DNA from 3 places in the Micromonospora polyrhachis genome. Region 2 is predicted to be linked to each of the others. Evidence: riboswitches for the same ligand, from Rfam matches in the RefSeq annotation. Region 2 holds a riboswitch; each other region holds the start of a gene.
What was found. A riboswitch is a leader RNA that binds a small molecule or an ion and turns the genes downstream of it on or off. The one in region 2 is predicted to bind cobalamin.

Region 1 (4,749 bases), 6.6 Mb from region 2:
GTCGAGCAGGGTTGGGTCGACCGTGGTGCGCAACTGGTGGGCGACGTGGGAGTCGAGCAGATGGCGCAGACTTCGCAGTGCGGGGCCCGCACTGTTGGGTACGCCGGTCACATCGTCGTACGCATCTGGGGATGCCTTGATGTCGAAGCCCACCCAGTCCACCAGGCCTTGGTCCAGGATCTGTCCAAAGCGGCGCGGGTAACCGCCGCCGGTGTGCAGGCCCACCGTGTAGCCGAGGGTCCGTACCTCGTGCATCGCCTCGGCAAGACGCGGCTGCAGCAGCGGCTCACCGCCGGAGAAGACCACACCGTCCAGCAGGCCCTGGCGACGGGCGAGGTGGGTTGTCACCGTTTCCCATCGCACGGCCGGTTCGGCGCGCGGGTCGAGCAGCTCCGGATTGTGGCAGTAGCCGCAACGCCAGGGGCAGCCCTGGCAGAAGACGGTGGTGACGAGGCGGCCCGGCCAGTCGCAGGTGGACAGCCGGGACCAGCCGCCAATGCGGATCACGCGGGAACCGCCACCTTCTCCTGGAAGTGCACCCGCTCGGCATGCTCGCCCTTCTTGCCGATGTTGAAGGAGGAGACGGGACGGTGGTAGCCCATGACACGGGTCCACACCTCGCAGTCTCCGCCGCACGTCGGACAGGTGGTGTGCTCCCCAGCCAGATAGCCATGTTCGGGACAGATCGAGAAGGTCGGTGTCACCGTCAGATAGGGCAGCGAGAACCGCTCCAGTGAGCGGCGTACCAGGGTGCGGCACGCGGCCACGGTGGAGATCCGCTCGGACATGTACAGGTGGAGCACCGTGCCGCCGGTGTACCTGGTCTGCAGTTCGTCCTGCCGTTCCAGTGCCTCGAACGGGTCGTCGGTCCAGCCCACGGGTAGTTGCGAGGAGTTGGTGTAGTACGGGTTCTCGTCGGTGCCCGCCTGCAGAATCCGGGGGAACCGGCGTCGGTCCTCCTTCGCGAAGCGGTAGGTGGTGCCCTCGGCCGGGGTCGCCTCCAGGTTGTAGAGGTGACCGGTCTGCTCCTGGAACTCGACCATGCGGGTTCGTACGTGGTCGAGAAGCCGCACGGCAAGAGCATGCCCCGCCGGGGCGGTGATGTCGTACGCGTCGTGCGTGAAGTTGCGGATCATCTCGTTGATGCCGTTGACGCCGATGGTCGAGAAATGATTACGCAGCGTACCCATGTAACGCTTGGTGTAGGGAAAGAGGCCCTCGTCGATCAGATCCTGGACCGTGACCCGCTTGATCTCCAGGCTGTCGCGGGCGAGCTCCAACAGCCGGTCGAGGGCCTCTAACAGGCCCTGCTCGTCACCCGCGTACAGGTATCCGAGGCGGGCGCAGTTGACGGTGACCACACCCAGGGAGCCGGTCTGCTCGGCGCTGCCGAACAGACCGTTGCCGCGCTTGAGCAGCTCGGTGAGGTTCAGTTGCAGGCGGCAGCACATCGAGCGGATCATGCCGGGGTCGAGGTCGGAATTGATGAAGTTCTGGAAGTACGGGAGCCCGTACTTCGCGGTCATGGCGAACAGCCGCTCGGCGTTCTCGCTCTCCCAGGGGAAGTCCTTGGTGATGTTGTAGGTGGGGATCGGGAAAGTGAAGACCCGACCGGTCGCGTCACCCGTCGTCATGACCTCGATGTACGCGCGGTTGACCAGGTCCATCTCGGCCTGCAGATCCCCGTAGGTGAAGTCCATCTCCGCACCGTCGATCTCCGGTGCCTGCTCGCGAAGGTCCTCGGGGCAGGTCCAGTCGAAGGTAAGGTTGGTGAACGGCGTCTGGGTGCCCCAACGGGATGGCACGTTGAGGTTGTGCACCATCTCCTGCATGCACTGGTGCACCTCCTCGTACGTCATGGAGTCCTTGCGCACGAACGGCGCCATGTAGGTGTCGAAGGAGCTGAACGCCTGGGCACCGGCCCATTCGTTCTGTAGCGTGCCGAGAAAGTTGACGATCTGTCCGACCGCCGAGGAGAAGTGCCTCGGTGGCGCCGAGTCGATCTGACCGGGCACCCCGTTGAAACCCTCGGTCAGCAGGGTGCGCAGGGACCATCCTGCGCAGTAACCCGAGAGCATGTCCAGGTCGTGGATATGGAAGTCGCCTTCGCGATGGGCGCGGCCGATGGCCTCGGGATAGACCTGGTCGAGCCAGTAGTTGGCGACCACCTTGCCAGCCGTGTTCAGGATGAGTCCCCCGAGCGAGTAGCCCTGATTCGCGTTGGCGGTGACCCGCCAGTCGCTACGGTCCAAATACTCGGTCACCGAGTCCACGGCGTTGATCTGTGTCACGTCAGCCCTCCCACGAGGCGGTACGGAGAAGAGACCTCACCGCGCCCAGATGCGCGGGAGGTGCCGGCAGGTATCGGGCTCGGACCGTCATGCGGCCGCTCACCGTTGCGGGGCAGCCCCGGATTCCCACCGGGTTCCCTGTTGCCTCGACAGGCCTATACGACTGCCTGCCGAACCGACCGCCAAAACACTACACCTGGGGGTTGAAGCGATAAGCCGCCGCAATATGTTGAGTGACTTTCGACCTTGAGGGCAGGACTTAGGTCCCGTGATCCACCCGGAGCACATTTCCACAGAGGACCTCACCCGCAGTCAGACCGAGCGTTCTCGCTGCCAAGCAGTAGAAGTAGACGGTGCTGTGTGGTTCGTATGGGAGCCGAGCTACTCACATGGAGCGGTGGAGAGACGAGCGGGGCGGTCCAGGCCGTACCTGTGGATATCCCTGTGGTCGTCCACAGGGTGCACCTCGCCGGTTGACCACAAGCCGTGCTGGTTGCCTACAGTGATGCGCGTTTCAGCCATTCGTGAAGGTGAGGGTTGGCTGGTGGGTGACAAGGGTTCGGTGCAGGGGTTGGCGTTTGAGCGGTGGGGTGTGCGGCCGACGTCGGCGCACGCGCGCTTCACCGAGCCGGGGTGGTCGTACGAGGAGCGGGTCGGCCGGGCTTGCCCTCGCTGCGCTGGCGCGCTGCACAGCTTCCGCAAGCCGTACGAGCGGGCGGGTCGGACGCAGCGGTATGTCGCATTGGTGTGTCCGGGGTGCCCGGCGACGTTCACGCTGGCCGACCTGGGGGCGAGGAAGTACGACGATGTCCGGCAGCCGGTGTTGAGCAGGGCCGCGCAGGAGACTTCGACGGCTTCGGCAAGGCCCTTCAGGCCGTCGGCGGCGGCCGGAGAGGATGCTCAGCGGGCGCTGGTGTTGCAGTTCTGGCGGTCCGTGGAGCTGTTCGATGCGCAGAAGCTGGATCCGCCGAATCCTCGGGAACGCCGATATGAGGTGCGGCCGGGGCAGCATCTGCCGTGGGAGGCTGGGCACCCGTTGGGCCGAGAGGCTATGCGGAAAGACTTGGTCTGGCGGCATTCCGTGTACGGCGGGGTGTTCGAACTGGACCGGCTACACGGGACATTGGAGCGGGTATTCGGCGACTCGGGACCGGATACGGATGAGCGTGCGCCGCGCGGCAACAGTGCGCTGTTCGCTGCGGCGGTGACTGAGGATGGCCGGTTGCTGCTGGGGTCGCTGGTGTTGTCGACGGCCGCGTGGGCGGTGGGACGGGTGCGGCGACCCGGGCCAGGTGCCTCGGGCTGGCTGGAGGGCTTCGATGCGGCGGCGAACCAGTTCGTCACGGCGGCGTGCGAGATGGTGGCTGCCGCTGAGGACGATGCGGTAGCGCAGGCGTTGGCCGAAGAGGGGGTGGTGGTGAGCCGCCCGGTGGATCAGGCGACTCTGTTGGCCCTGGTCAGCCTGGCCGTCGGGCAGTTGGGCGTGGCCGACGTGCTGGCTCCGGCAGGGCTTCGCGTGCACAGCGAACGCGTTGGGCGGAAGCGGGCGCACGACGTACAGGTGGATTTCCTCAACAGCTTCTATATGAATGACCTGGCCCAGGTCGCCGACGCGGTCGCCGACGGCGACTATGGACCCGCGCTGGCGGACTTCCTGACTCCCAATGACGCGCTAACGAGGATTCGCCGACGCAATGTAAGAGATTCCGACGTGCAGGACGCGTTGCTGGAACAGCTGGCACCGACGCGGATCCCCGTCGGGCGGTGGCCTGCCAAGGTCAGCCATCCGCTGGCGGCAAGCCAACAGCTGGCTATCAATGCAGTGATGGATCGGCTCGGCGGGCCGGGCGGCGTCTTCGCCGTGAACGGGCCGCCTGGCACAGGCAAGACCACCATGCTGCGCGACCTGGTCGCCGCAGTAGTGGTGGATCGGGCCGTACGGCTGACGGAGTTGCCGGATCCGACGGCGGGGTTCGGCGAACAACGGCTGGCGTGGCGCACTGAGCATTGTCAGCGGTGGATTCGGCCGCTGCGAGCCGAGTTGGCCGGCTTCGAGATGGTGGTTGCCTCGGCGAACAACGGTGCGGTCGCTAACGTCACCCGGGAGATCCCGCAGCGCAAGGCAATCGACGACGCGTGGATGGACCAGGCGGGCTACTTATCCGAGCATGCCACCCGGCTGCTCGGTGAGCCTGCGTGGGGTCTGGTCGCGACGCGGTTGGGCAACAAGACCAACTGCAACGAGTTCGTTGGCCGCTTCTGGTATGGCAACCCGGCTGATCCGAGTAGGAAGCCTGGTGAGGAAGGACCCGGTTTCCACGAGTGGTTGGGCACGGTAGGTGCCGGGACCAACTCGTGCGACTGGGGCAGTGCCGTGTCGGCGTTCCGTGCCGCCGCCGCTGTGGAGCGACGGATCCGCGAGGCGCGCCAGGCGGTGCACGAGGCGCTACGACAACTA
Region 2 (4,749 bases):
TGTCGCCGAGCACGCCGCTGTGCACCATCCGCAGCACGGTGCTGCCCTGGTCGCGGCCTTCGATCAGGTATTCGATGGCCATGAAGGTGCCATCCGGTCCTGGTTCGGTCTGGTACGCGTACCGCTTCCCGGGCTCCCAGGCCGTCACCGTCGCGTCCTCGACCTCGCCGGCCATGGCGAACCGGTGCCGACCACCTTCGCGCGGTTCGACCTCGCTGTGTCCCATGAACCAGGAGTCGATGCCCGGACCGGTGGCGATCGCAGACCAGACCTCCTCCGGGGTGGCGGACAGTTCGATTTCCTTGCCGAGTTCAAACGGGTGTCCCATGGTGGCACCTCTCTGTGTCGGTGGGCTGGCCTATCCGGTCGATCGGATCGGGCAGGGCTGACGACCCGGTCAGGGCTTCTCGGAATCGGGCGTACGATTCGGTGGGCTCACACTCGGATGCAGGGCAATCACCATCCGGTGCGTACGCCCCTCGGAGGCCTGTTCGTCGTGGTATTTGCCGACCAGGCGGGTGACGGTGGCGGCCAACTCCTCGGCGAAGGCCGCCCGGTCGCTGGCTGAAGCGAAGCGGATGTCGGCGTCGAGGGCGAAGGTCCCCACCCGTTTCTTGACCCGGTCCGCGCCGCTGATCAGCGCACCCACGTCCTGGACGAGTCGGGCGGAGATCGCCAGTAGCCACCGCGCGGAGAGCCGGTCCGGTGCCTGGGCCGGATCCGGGCGTACGGCGGCGAGTGCGGTTGGTGAGATCACGTAGGACGCGGCGGTGGCCTGCATGACGCGCTCGGTGACGTTCCCCTTTCGGCGCTCCTCGACCAGCTCGATCAGGCCGTGCTGCTCCAGTGTTCGCAGGTGGTAGTTGACCTTCTGGCGGGCGAGGCCAACCCGGGCCGCGAGCATCGTCGCCGAGGCTGGTTCGGCGAGTGCGGCGAGCAACCGCGCCCGGATCGGGTCGAGCGATGCCTCCGCCGCCGCCGGCTCCTCGATCACTGCGATGTCGAACATGCCACCACCTTCTCACCGACATATTTTCTTGTCAAGAAAAGTTCAATCGTCGGCCCACCGATCCTCCGACTTCGTTAGCCCGTACGCCGCGACCCGCTCGCCGGCCATCCGCAACATGCCCGAGCCCGGATCGTTACCCGCGACTGAGACGGCGACGTACGGGGACACCTGCGCGTCGAGGCAAGCACCGGTCGTTGGACCCGGCTCGGTTTCAACGGCTACGCGGAGGGCGGGAGTACCCCTCCACTGGACGCACGGCCCTCCGTGCTCATGACCGAGACCGCCCTCTCGCTCCGGGTGTCCCTGCTGGTGGTGGCTGTCATGGGTCGACGGTTGGCCCGGTACGGTGGGGACAGCTGGTTGGCACACTCCGGTCGGTCTATGTGAGACTCTGCCCGTGACGACCCCTCCGCCGCCGGGTGTGCCCCAGCCGCCGGGTGCGATTCCGCCAGATCCGGACACGACACAGTGGTCCGTAGATCCCAGCGTCCTTCCACCGGGACCGGGCACCCCGCTACCACCGCCAATGCCTCCGAAGCGCAATGGCCCCCTCATCATCGGGGTGATCGCCGGGGTGCTGGCACTGTGCCTACTGGGAACCTGCGGGATCGCGGTGGCCGCGGTGGCCTTCTTCAACGCCAAGGACGACCGGCAGAATCAGGCGACCGGTGATACTGACCCGTGGACCTCGCCCACCCCGCGAAGGACCAATTACCCGACACCGTCCAAGACGGAGACGGACTCGCCGAACCGACTCCCGACAACCAAGGCACCGCCGCCCCCGCCGGCGAAGATCGGGCAGTGCATCGCTGTCAGCGAGCAGGGCGACTTCCAGGGGGTCGGCAACTGCAACGGCACTCGTGGCACCTACCGGGTGCTCTCGGTGGACTACGAGCGGAACGACTGCGCAAACCCCAAAGCCGCATACATTACCGAAGATGGCTATCGACTGTGTCTGGAACTACACCTGGTGCGCTTCTACTGTTACAAGTTCCCGAAGGGTAACGGCTGGATCGTGGCTGCGTCGAAATGCAAGGCAAAGGGCACCGTCCACATCATCGACATCGTTCCCGGCGCCGCCAACGACCGCCAGTGCACCCGCGACTACAAATGGAACCGCTGGTATCGGTTCACCGACCCGGTCGTCGTCTACTGCGTCATGCAGTACTAGCGCCACCAGAGGCTAGCGCGACCAAAGCGGGGCAGCCTTGGTGACGATCCGCAGGACACCTGCGCGCTGGCCCGTCCCCGGCCGGCTATGCTCGTCCACGGCGCTGGTCCGCCCCGGGTATTGGCTGCTCGGGCGGCGTAAGAGGGAACCCGGTGAGAGTCCGGGACTGCCCCGCAGCGGTGAGCGGGAACGACCGCCGTCAGACGCACTGGACGAAGCACGTCTGGGAAGCGACGGCCAGTAGGACGCCATCGGAGGCTGTCTCCGATGCGATGCCCGCGAGTCCGAAGACCTGCCCGCGCTGCGTACACGAACCCGTGTGCGCAGCCGTCGGCTTCGCGGGTGGGCCGGGCGGACGACGCGCCGTGGCCGGCTGGTGCCGCGACGTGGCAGGCCGCTGCCTCCCGGGGATCGACGGTTCGGTTCTCGAGGGACGGACTGTAGTTGTGACCACCACCATCGTTTCCCCGCCCGACGTCGGCGACGGCCGACCGCCTTCGGCCTCGCACCTGACCCTGTCGCAGATCATGGACCAGCACCACACCAACCTGATGGGTACCGTCCACGGCGGCCGGATCCTCAACCTCATCGACTCCGTTGCCGGCGTCGTGGCCGCCCGGCACTCCGATGGTCCGGCGGTGACCGCCGCCATCGATGAGACCGCCTTCCTGCGGGCGGTACGCGTCGGCGACGTCGTACACGTCGACGCGCGGATCACCTGGGCCGGCCGTAGCTCGATGGAGGTCGCCGTCAGGGTCACCGCCGATCGGTGGGACCGGGCGGTACCGGCCGACACGGTAGCCACCGCGCACCTGGTCATGGTCGCCGTGGACAACGCGGGTCGGCCGCGTGCCGTCCCCGCCCTGCTACCGGAGACGGACGACGACCGGCGCCGCTACCGGGAGGCCCGGATCCGGCGTGAGCACCGGCTGACCCTACGGCAGGCACTCCTCCAGCACACCACCGAGGGCTGAGTCGTGGGCCCCGTCTCCACCAGTGTGCTGGTCGGCTACCTCGCCGCGATCACCCTTCTCATGATCACGCCCGGACCGGACATGATGTTCGTCCTGGCCAACGCCGCCCGGTACGGCGTCCGCGCCGGAGTCGTCGCCGCGGTCGGCGTCGCCGTCGGCGAGGCCATCCACGTCCTGGCCGTCGTGCTGGGACTGGCCACGGTGATCGCCACCTCGCCGGTGCTGTTCACCGCGATCAGATGGGGTGGTGCGGCGTACCTGGTTCTGCTCGGCCTGCTCGCACTACGCCGAAGTCCGCAGCCGGGTACCGACCTGGCCGGACCGGCCAACGCCGAGTTGCGCCGGGCCTTCAGCCGGGGGCTCATGACCAACCTGCTCAACCCGAAGATGATCCTGTTCAGCGTCGCGTTCCTCCCCCAGTTCGTGGACGCGTCCGCCGGCAACGTCACGGCGCAACTGGTCACCCTCGGTGCGCTGTTCGTGCTGGTGCAGCTGACCGTCGACATCGGCCTGGGCATGCTGGCCGGCCGCCTCTCCGGTCGCGTCTCCACCGACCGTTGGTCCCGACGGGTCAGCCGGATCTGCACGGTCGCCTTCATCGGCCTGGGACTGCGCCTGGCCCTGGGCTGACCGGGGACGCCGGGTGGGGTCCGTCGACCCCACCCGGGCAAGGTCATCTCCCAGTCCAGCAGGTCCTCACCGTTCGGCAGGTCCTCACCGCCGTGCCCTGCCCCTAGGCGTCAACCGCAAGCGAATCGAGGCAGGCCATCTCATCCGCGGAGAGTCGTAGCGCGCCCGCCGCGATGTTGGCGACCAGATGTTCGGGGTTACCGGTACCCGGTATGGCCAGCACGTGCTGGCCACGCTGCAACGTCCAGGCCAACCGGACCTGCGCAGCCGTCGTGCCGTGGGCTCGGGCGATGTCGAGTATCTCGGTGCGGTCCGTGCTGCTCGCGCCCGCCTCACGGCCGGCACCGGCGATGGCGAAAAAGGGTACGAAGGCGATGCCCTGTGCACCACAGGCGCGCAGGAGGTCATCGGTATGCCGGCGGAACCCGATGCCGTACGGGTTCTGCACGCATACCACCGGCGCGATGGCCTGGGCCTCGGCAAGATGTTCGGGCCTGATGTTGGAGATGCCCAGATGGCGGATCAGGCCCGCGTCACGCAGCTCCGCCAGTGCGCCGAACCGCTCGGCAATCGACTCGGGGCCGTGGACCCGCAGGTTGACCACATCGAGATGGTCGCGCCCGAGCTGACGCAGGTTCTCCTCGACCTGGCCGCGCAGTTGCTCGGGCCGGGCCGGCGGCAGCCATGCCCCCGACGGGTCCCGGCCCGGCCCGACCTTGGTGGTGATGACCAGATCATCCGGATACGGCGCCAACGCTCGGTTGATCAGCTCGTTGGCCGAGCGCAACGGCGAGAAGTAGAACGCGGCGGTATCGATGTGATTGACGCCGAGTTCGATCGCTCGCCGCAGGAGCCCGATCGCCTGGCCGCGATCGCTGGGTACGCCGTCGGCGTCACCGGTCAGGCGCATCGCGCCGAATCCCATCCGGTTGACGGTCAGATCTCCCAGGGTCCAGGTGCCCGCC
Region 3 (4,749 bases), 7.0 Mb from region 2:
GAACCGCAGGTGTCCAACCTGTTCAAGCGCGAGACGATGTCCGGAGAGTTTCTCCAGATCAACACGTACCTCGTCAATGAGCTGAAGCAGCGAGGGCTGTGGACGGCGGCGATCCGGGACCAGATCAAACGGGCGGATGGATCGGTGCAGGGAATCTCCGACCTCCCCGTCGAGGTACGGGAACTGTTCCGCACCGCGTGGGAACTGCCGCAACGGGCCCTGATCGACCTGGCTGCCGCCCGCGCACCGTTCATCGACCAGTCCCAGTCGCTGAACCTGTTCATGAGTGCGCCGACCATCGGCAAACTCTCGTCGATGTACCTGTACGCCTGGAAATCGGGACTGAAGACCACCTACTACCTGCGGTCCCGTCCCGCGACCCGCATCCAGCAGGCCACCGTCGCCGTCACCCCGGCCGCCAAGCCGATCGTCGCGGTGAGCGACGAGGAGGCGCTGGCCTGCTCCCTGGAAAACCCCGAAAGCTGTGAGGCCTGCCAGTGACCACCATTCCCGAATCCCGCACCAGCACCAGCACCACGATGGGGGAGCGGCACATGCTGCTCGACCCTGGCATGGATCTGACCCTCCGGCCGATGCGCTATCCGCGGTTCTTCGACCGGTTCAAGGACGCCATCAAGAACACCTGGACCGTCGAGGAGGTCGACCTGCACTCCGACCTCGCCGACCTGGCCAAGCTGTCCCCGGCCGAGCAGCACCTGGTGTCCCGGCTGGTGGCGTTCTTCGCCACCGGCGACACCATCGTCGCCAACAACCTGGTGCTCAACCTCTACCAGCACGTCAACTCCCCGGAAGGCCGCCTCTATCTCTCCCGTCAGCTGTACGAGGAGGCCGTGCACGTCCAGTTCTACCTGAACCTGCTCGACACGTACGTGCCCGACGAGAAGGAACGGTTCGCGGCGTTCGCAGCGGTGGAGAACATCCCCTCGATCGCCCGCAAGGCCGAGTTCTGCTTCAAATGGATCGATTCCCTCTCCGAACTGCGTGAGCTGAGGACTCGCGAGGACCGGCGGGCGTTCCTGCTCAACCTGATCTGCTTCGCCGCCTGCATCGAAGGACTGTTCTTCTACGGCGCGTTCGCCTACGTCTACTTCCTGCGTTCCCGGGGAGTGCTACACGGCCTCGCGTCGGGCACCAACTGGGTGTTCCGCGACGAGTCCATGCACATGGCCTTCGCCTTCGACGTCGTGGACACCGTACGCGCCGAAGAACCGGACCTCTTCGACGCCGACATGGAACAGCAGGTCAAGGACATGCTGGCCGAAGCCGTCGAATGCGAGGTGCAGTTCGCCGCCGACCTGCTCGAACAGGGCGTATCCGGGATGTCACTGCCCGACATGCGGGAATATCTACAGCACGTCGCCGACCGGCGCCTGGCCATGCTCGGCATCGAACCGATCTACGGCAGCCGCAACCCGTTCGCGTTCATGGAACTCCAGGACGTCCAGGAACTGTCGAACTTCTTTGAGCGGCGGGTGTCCGCCTACCAGGTCGGCGTGACCGGCTCGGTCAGCTTCGACGACGAGTTCTGATTCGCCGGCATCCTCTGATTCGACGATGTCCGCTGACCGGAGAGGCCGGTCTGCTGTCCTGGGCGGCGCTGCCGCCCAGGACAGCAACCACCCGGTCACAGCCATCCGCCACCGGTCGGAACACATCGGCCATGGCGCGAATCTCCGCAGGACAGGCCCGGACGTCACGACGCCCATATCGACCTTCCGGTCCAGGTGGCACCGTCTGATGCCACGGACGTCGAACGACAGGTCAACCCGACACCGCCCAGACACCGTCCCGAACATCGGACAGTCTGGCGCCGATCCCACCATCAGGCCCGTACGATGGCGGACGGTGCTGGTTCGCCCCACCCCGCAGGGTGGGGCGTCGCAAGAGGGAACCCGGTGAGAGACCGGGACTGCCCCGCAGCGGTGAGTGGGAACGACCGCCGTCAACGAAGCACTGGACCGGAAGGTCTGGGAAGCGACGGCCAGTAGGCGACCTGGTGTCATGCCCGCGAGTCCGAAGACCTGCCAGCGCTGCGCACACCACCCGGTGTGCGCCGCCGGCGGCCTCTCGGGAGGGTCAGGGCGGAAGCCGGTACCTCGCCGTACCCTGCCTTCCCCTCCCGTGCCCGCCGGGCACCTCGAGGGAAGGACCCCCTTTGATGAGTACCAGTACCGCATTCGGCCAGAGCACCGTGCTCGGCTATCCGCGCATCGGCGCCAACCGGGAGCTGAAGAACGCCGTCGAGGCGTACTGGGCCGGCAGAATCGACGCCGACCACCTGGAGAAGACTGCCGCCGGGCTACGCGCCGAGGTGTGGCGAACGCTGGCCAATGCCCGCCTCGACGCGATCCCGTCGAACACGTTCTCCTACTACGACCACATGCTCGACACCGCCGTCGCCGTCGGCGCGATCCCCGGTCGCTTCGCCCGGCTCGGGCTTTCCCCACTGGACACCTACTTCGCGATGGCCCGTGGCGTCGACGCCGAGCCCGCGCTGGAACTGACGAAGTGGTTCGACACCAACTACCACTACCTGGTGCCGGAGATCGGTCCGGACACCGTCTTCACCGCGAACCCGACCAAGGCACTGCGCGAGTACACCGAAGCCCGCGAACTGGGTATCACCACCCGACCGGTGCTGGTCGGGCCAGGCACGTTCCTGCTACTGGCCAAGGGCAATGACCCGTTTGCCCGCCTCGACGACCTCGTCGAGGCGTACGCCGGGATCCTCACCGCCCTGGCCCAGGTGGGCGTGGCCTGGGTGCAGCTCGACGAGCCTGCGTACGTCGTCGACCGCAGCCCGGCCGAGATCGACGCCCTGCACCGCGCCTACACCCGACTCGGTGAGATCGCGCCCCGGCCACGGATCTTCGTCGCCACCTACTTCGGCGAGCTCGGTGACGCCCTGCCGGCGCTGCTGGACACCCCCGTCGAGGCGATCGGCCTGGACCTGGTTGCCGGGCCCGGCAACCTCGACCGGCTCGCCGCCGCCGGTCCGCTACGGGGCAAGACGATCGTCGCCGGCCTGGTCGACGGCCGCAACATCTGGCGTAGCGACCTGCGGGCCGCCGTCGCCGCCGGGGCAACGGTCACCGCGTTGGCCGACCACATCGCCGTTTCCACCTCATGCTCGCTGCTGCATCTCCCGGTCGACCTCGCTGTCGAGACCCACCTCGATCCCGACCTGCATGCACGGCTCGCGTTCGCCCGGCAGAAGGTCGACGAGGTCGTCCTGCTCGGCCGTGCGCTGCGCGACCGCACCGCCCACCTGCCCGCACCGCTGCCACCCGCCCCGACGAAGTGGCGGCACGACGACGTACGGGGTCGACTCGCCGCGCTGCGCCCGGCGGACCGGCAGCGCGGCGACTACGCCAACCGGGCCGCTGCCCAGCAGCAGAGGCTGGAACTGCCGGAGCTACCGACCACCACGATCGGTTCGTTCCCGCAGACGGCCGAACTGCGCAAGGTTCGCGCCGCGTACCGGGCCGGCACCCTCGACGACGCCGACTACAGGTCTCGGATGCGAGCCGAGGTAGAGCACGTCATCCGGCTGCAGGAGGAACTGGGCCTGGACGTGCTCGTGCACGGCGAACCGGAACGCAACGACATGGTCCAGTACTTCGGCGAGCAACTCGACGGATTCGCCGCCACCGAGCACGGCTGGGTCCAGTCGTATGGCTCCCGCTGCGTCCGCCCGCCCATCATCTACGGCGACGTGGCGCGCAAGGCACCGATGACGGTCGAATGGTCCATCTACGCACAGTCGCTGACCAGCAAGCCGGTCAAGGGCATGCTCACCGGTCCGGTCACCATCCTGGCCTGGTCGTTCGTCCGCACCGACCAGCCCTTGTCCGACACCGCGGACCAGGTCGCGCTCGCCCTACGCGACGAGTGTCACGATCTGGAAGCCGCCGGGATCCGAGTGATCCAGGTCGACGAGCCGGCCCTGCGGGAGACTCTGCCACTGCGCCGGGCCGACCAGAATGCGTACCTGGACTGGGCGGTCGGTGCATTCCGGCTCGCCACCAGTGGTGTCGCCGACGATACCCAGATTCATACCCACCTGTGCTACAGCGAGTTCGGTGAGGTGATCAACGCGATCGCCGCCCTCGACGCCGACGTCACCAGCATCGAGGCGTCCCGGTCGAAGATGGAGGTCCTCGACGACCTCGCCGCCATCGGCTATTGCCGGGGCGTCGGCCCAGGGGTGTGGGACATCCACTCTCCCCGGGTGCCCTCACGTGACGAGGTGGTCGAGGCGCTGGTGCGGGCCGGCGCAGTCGTTCCAGCCCCGCGGTTGTGGGTAAACCCGGACTGTGGCCTGAAAACCCGTGGTTACCCCGAGGTCGAGACGTCGCTGCGTCACCTGGTCGCGGCCGCCGCCGAGGTTCGGCAGAACTGACCAGTCCGCCGCCGGGTGGGCTCCCAGAGAGCCCACCCGGCTGGCCCAGGATCGGCACTGAACTCGGCCAATCCGCCTTTGAATCTTCGTGGGGCGGGGCATGCCGCACGGGATCGGGGCGGAGTCGACGATTCAGTGGTTGTGGAACCGGAATCCGCTGTCGCGGGTGGAGCAACAGCGGCGTCAACCCTGGGTCGGTGCCGTCGATATCGGTTCGCGCCGCGAGCCAGTCGGTCAACAGGCGCGTGGTGTCCACGCCGAGCATCGGCGCCGCACGATCGATCAGGGTGGTCAGATCGGCGTGCTCGGTGGTGGTGACGGCCAGT

Region 1: linked by a shared signal. The riboswitch ahead of FHR38_RS01380 (ribonucleoside triphosphate reductase) and the one ahead of FHR38_RS31015 (acyl-CoA thioesterase) in region 2 are both predicted to bind cobalamin.
Region 3: linked by a shared signal. The riboswitch ahead of metE (5-methyltetrahydropteroyltriglutamate--homocysteine S-methyltransferase) and the one ahead of FHR38_RS31015 (acyl-CoA thioesterase) in region 2 are both predicted to bind cobalamin.

Annotation. Positions count from the first base shown of each region.
Region 1 is NZ_JACHJW010000001.1:372,353-377,101, forward strand. It holds gene FHR38_RS01375 (anaerobic ribonucleoside-triphosphate reductase activating protein) at 1-507, opposite strand, end outside; gene FHR38_RS01380 (ribonucleoside triphosphate reductase) at 504-2,291, opposite strand; cobalamin riboswitch at 2,340-2,484, opposite strand; gene FHR38_RS33040 (DEAD/DEAH box helicase) at 2,836-4,749, shown strand, end outside.
Region 2 is NZ_JACHJW010000001.1:7,020,947-7,025,695, forward strand. It holds gene FHR38_RS31000 (SRPBCC family protein) at 1-328, opposite strand, end outside; gene FHR38_RS31005 (ArsR/SmtB family transcription factor) at 398-1,009, opposite strand; gene FHR38_RS31010 (hypothetical protein) at 1,572-2,180, shown strand; cobalamin riboswitch at 2,268-2,494, shown strand; gene FHR38_RS31015 (acyl-CoA thioesterase) at 2,708-3,154, shown strand; gene FHR38_RS31020 (LysE family translocator) at 3,158-3,784, shown strand; gene FHR38_RS31025 (oxidoreductase) at 3,888-4,749, opposite strand, start outside.
Region 3 is NZ_JACHJW010000001.1:37,511-42,259, reverse strand. It holds gene FHR38_RS00210 (ribonucleoside-diphosphate reductase subunit alpha) at 1-501, shown strand, start outside; gene FHR38_RS00205 (ribonucleotide-diphosphate reductase subunit beta) at 540-1,550, shown strand; cobalamin riboswitch at 1,854-2,064, shown strand; gene metE (5-methyltetrahydropteroyltriglutamate--homocysteine S-methyltransferase) at 2,180-4,423, shown strand; gene FHR38_RS00195 (hypothetical protein) at 4,524-4,749, shown strand, end outside.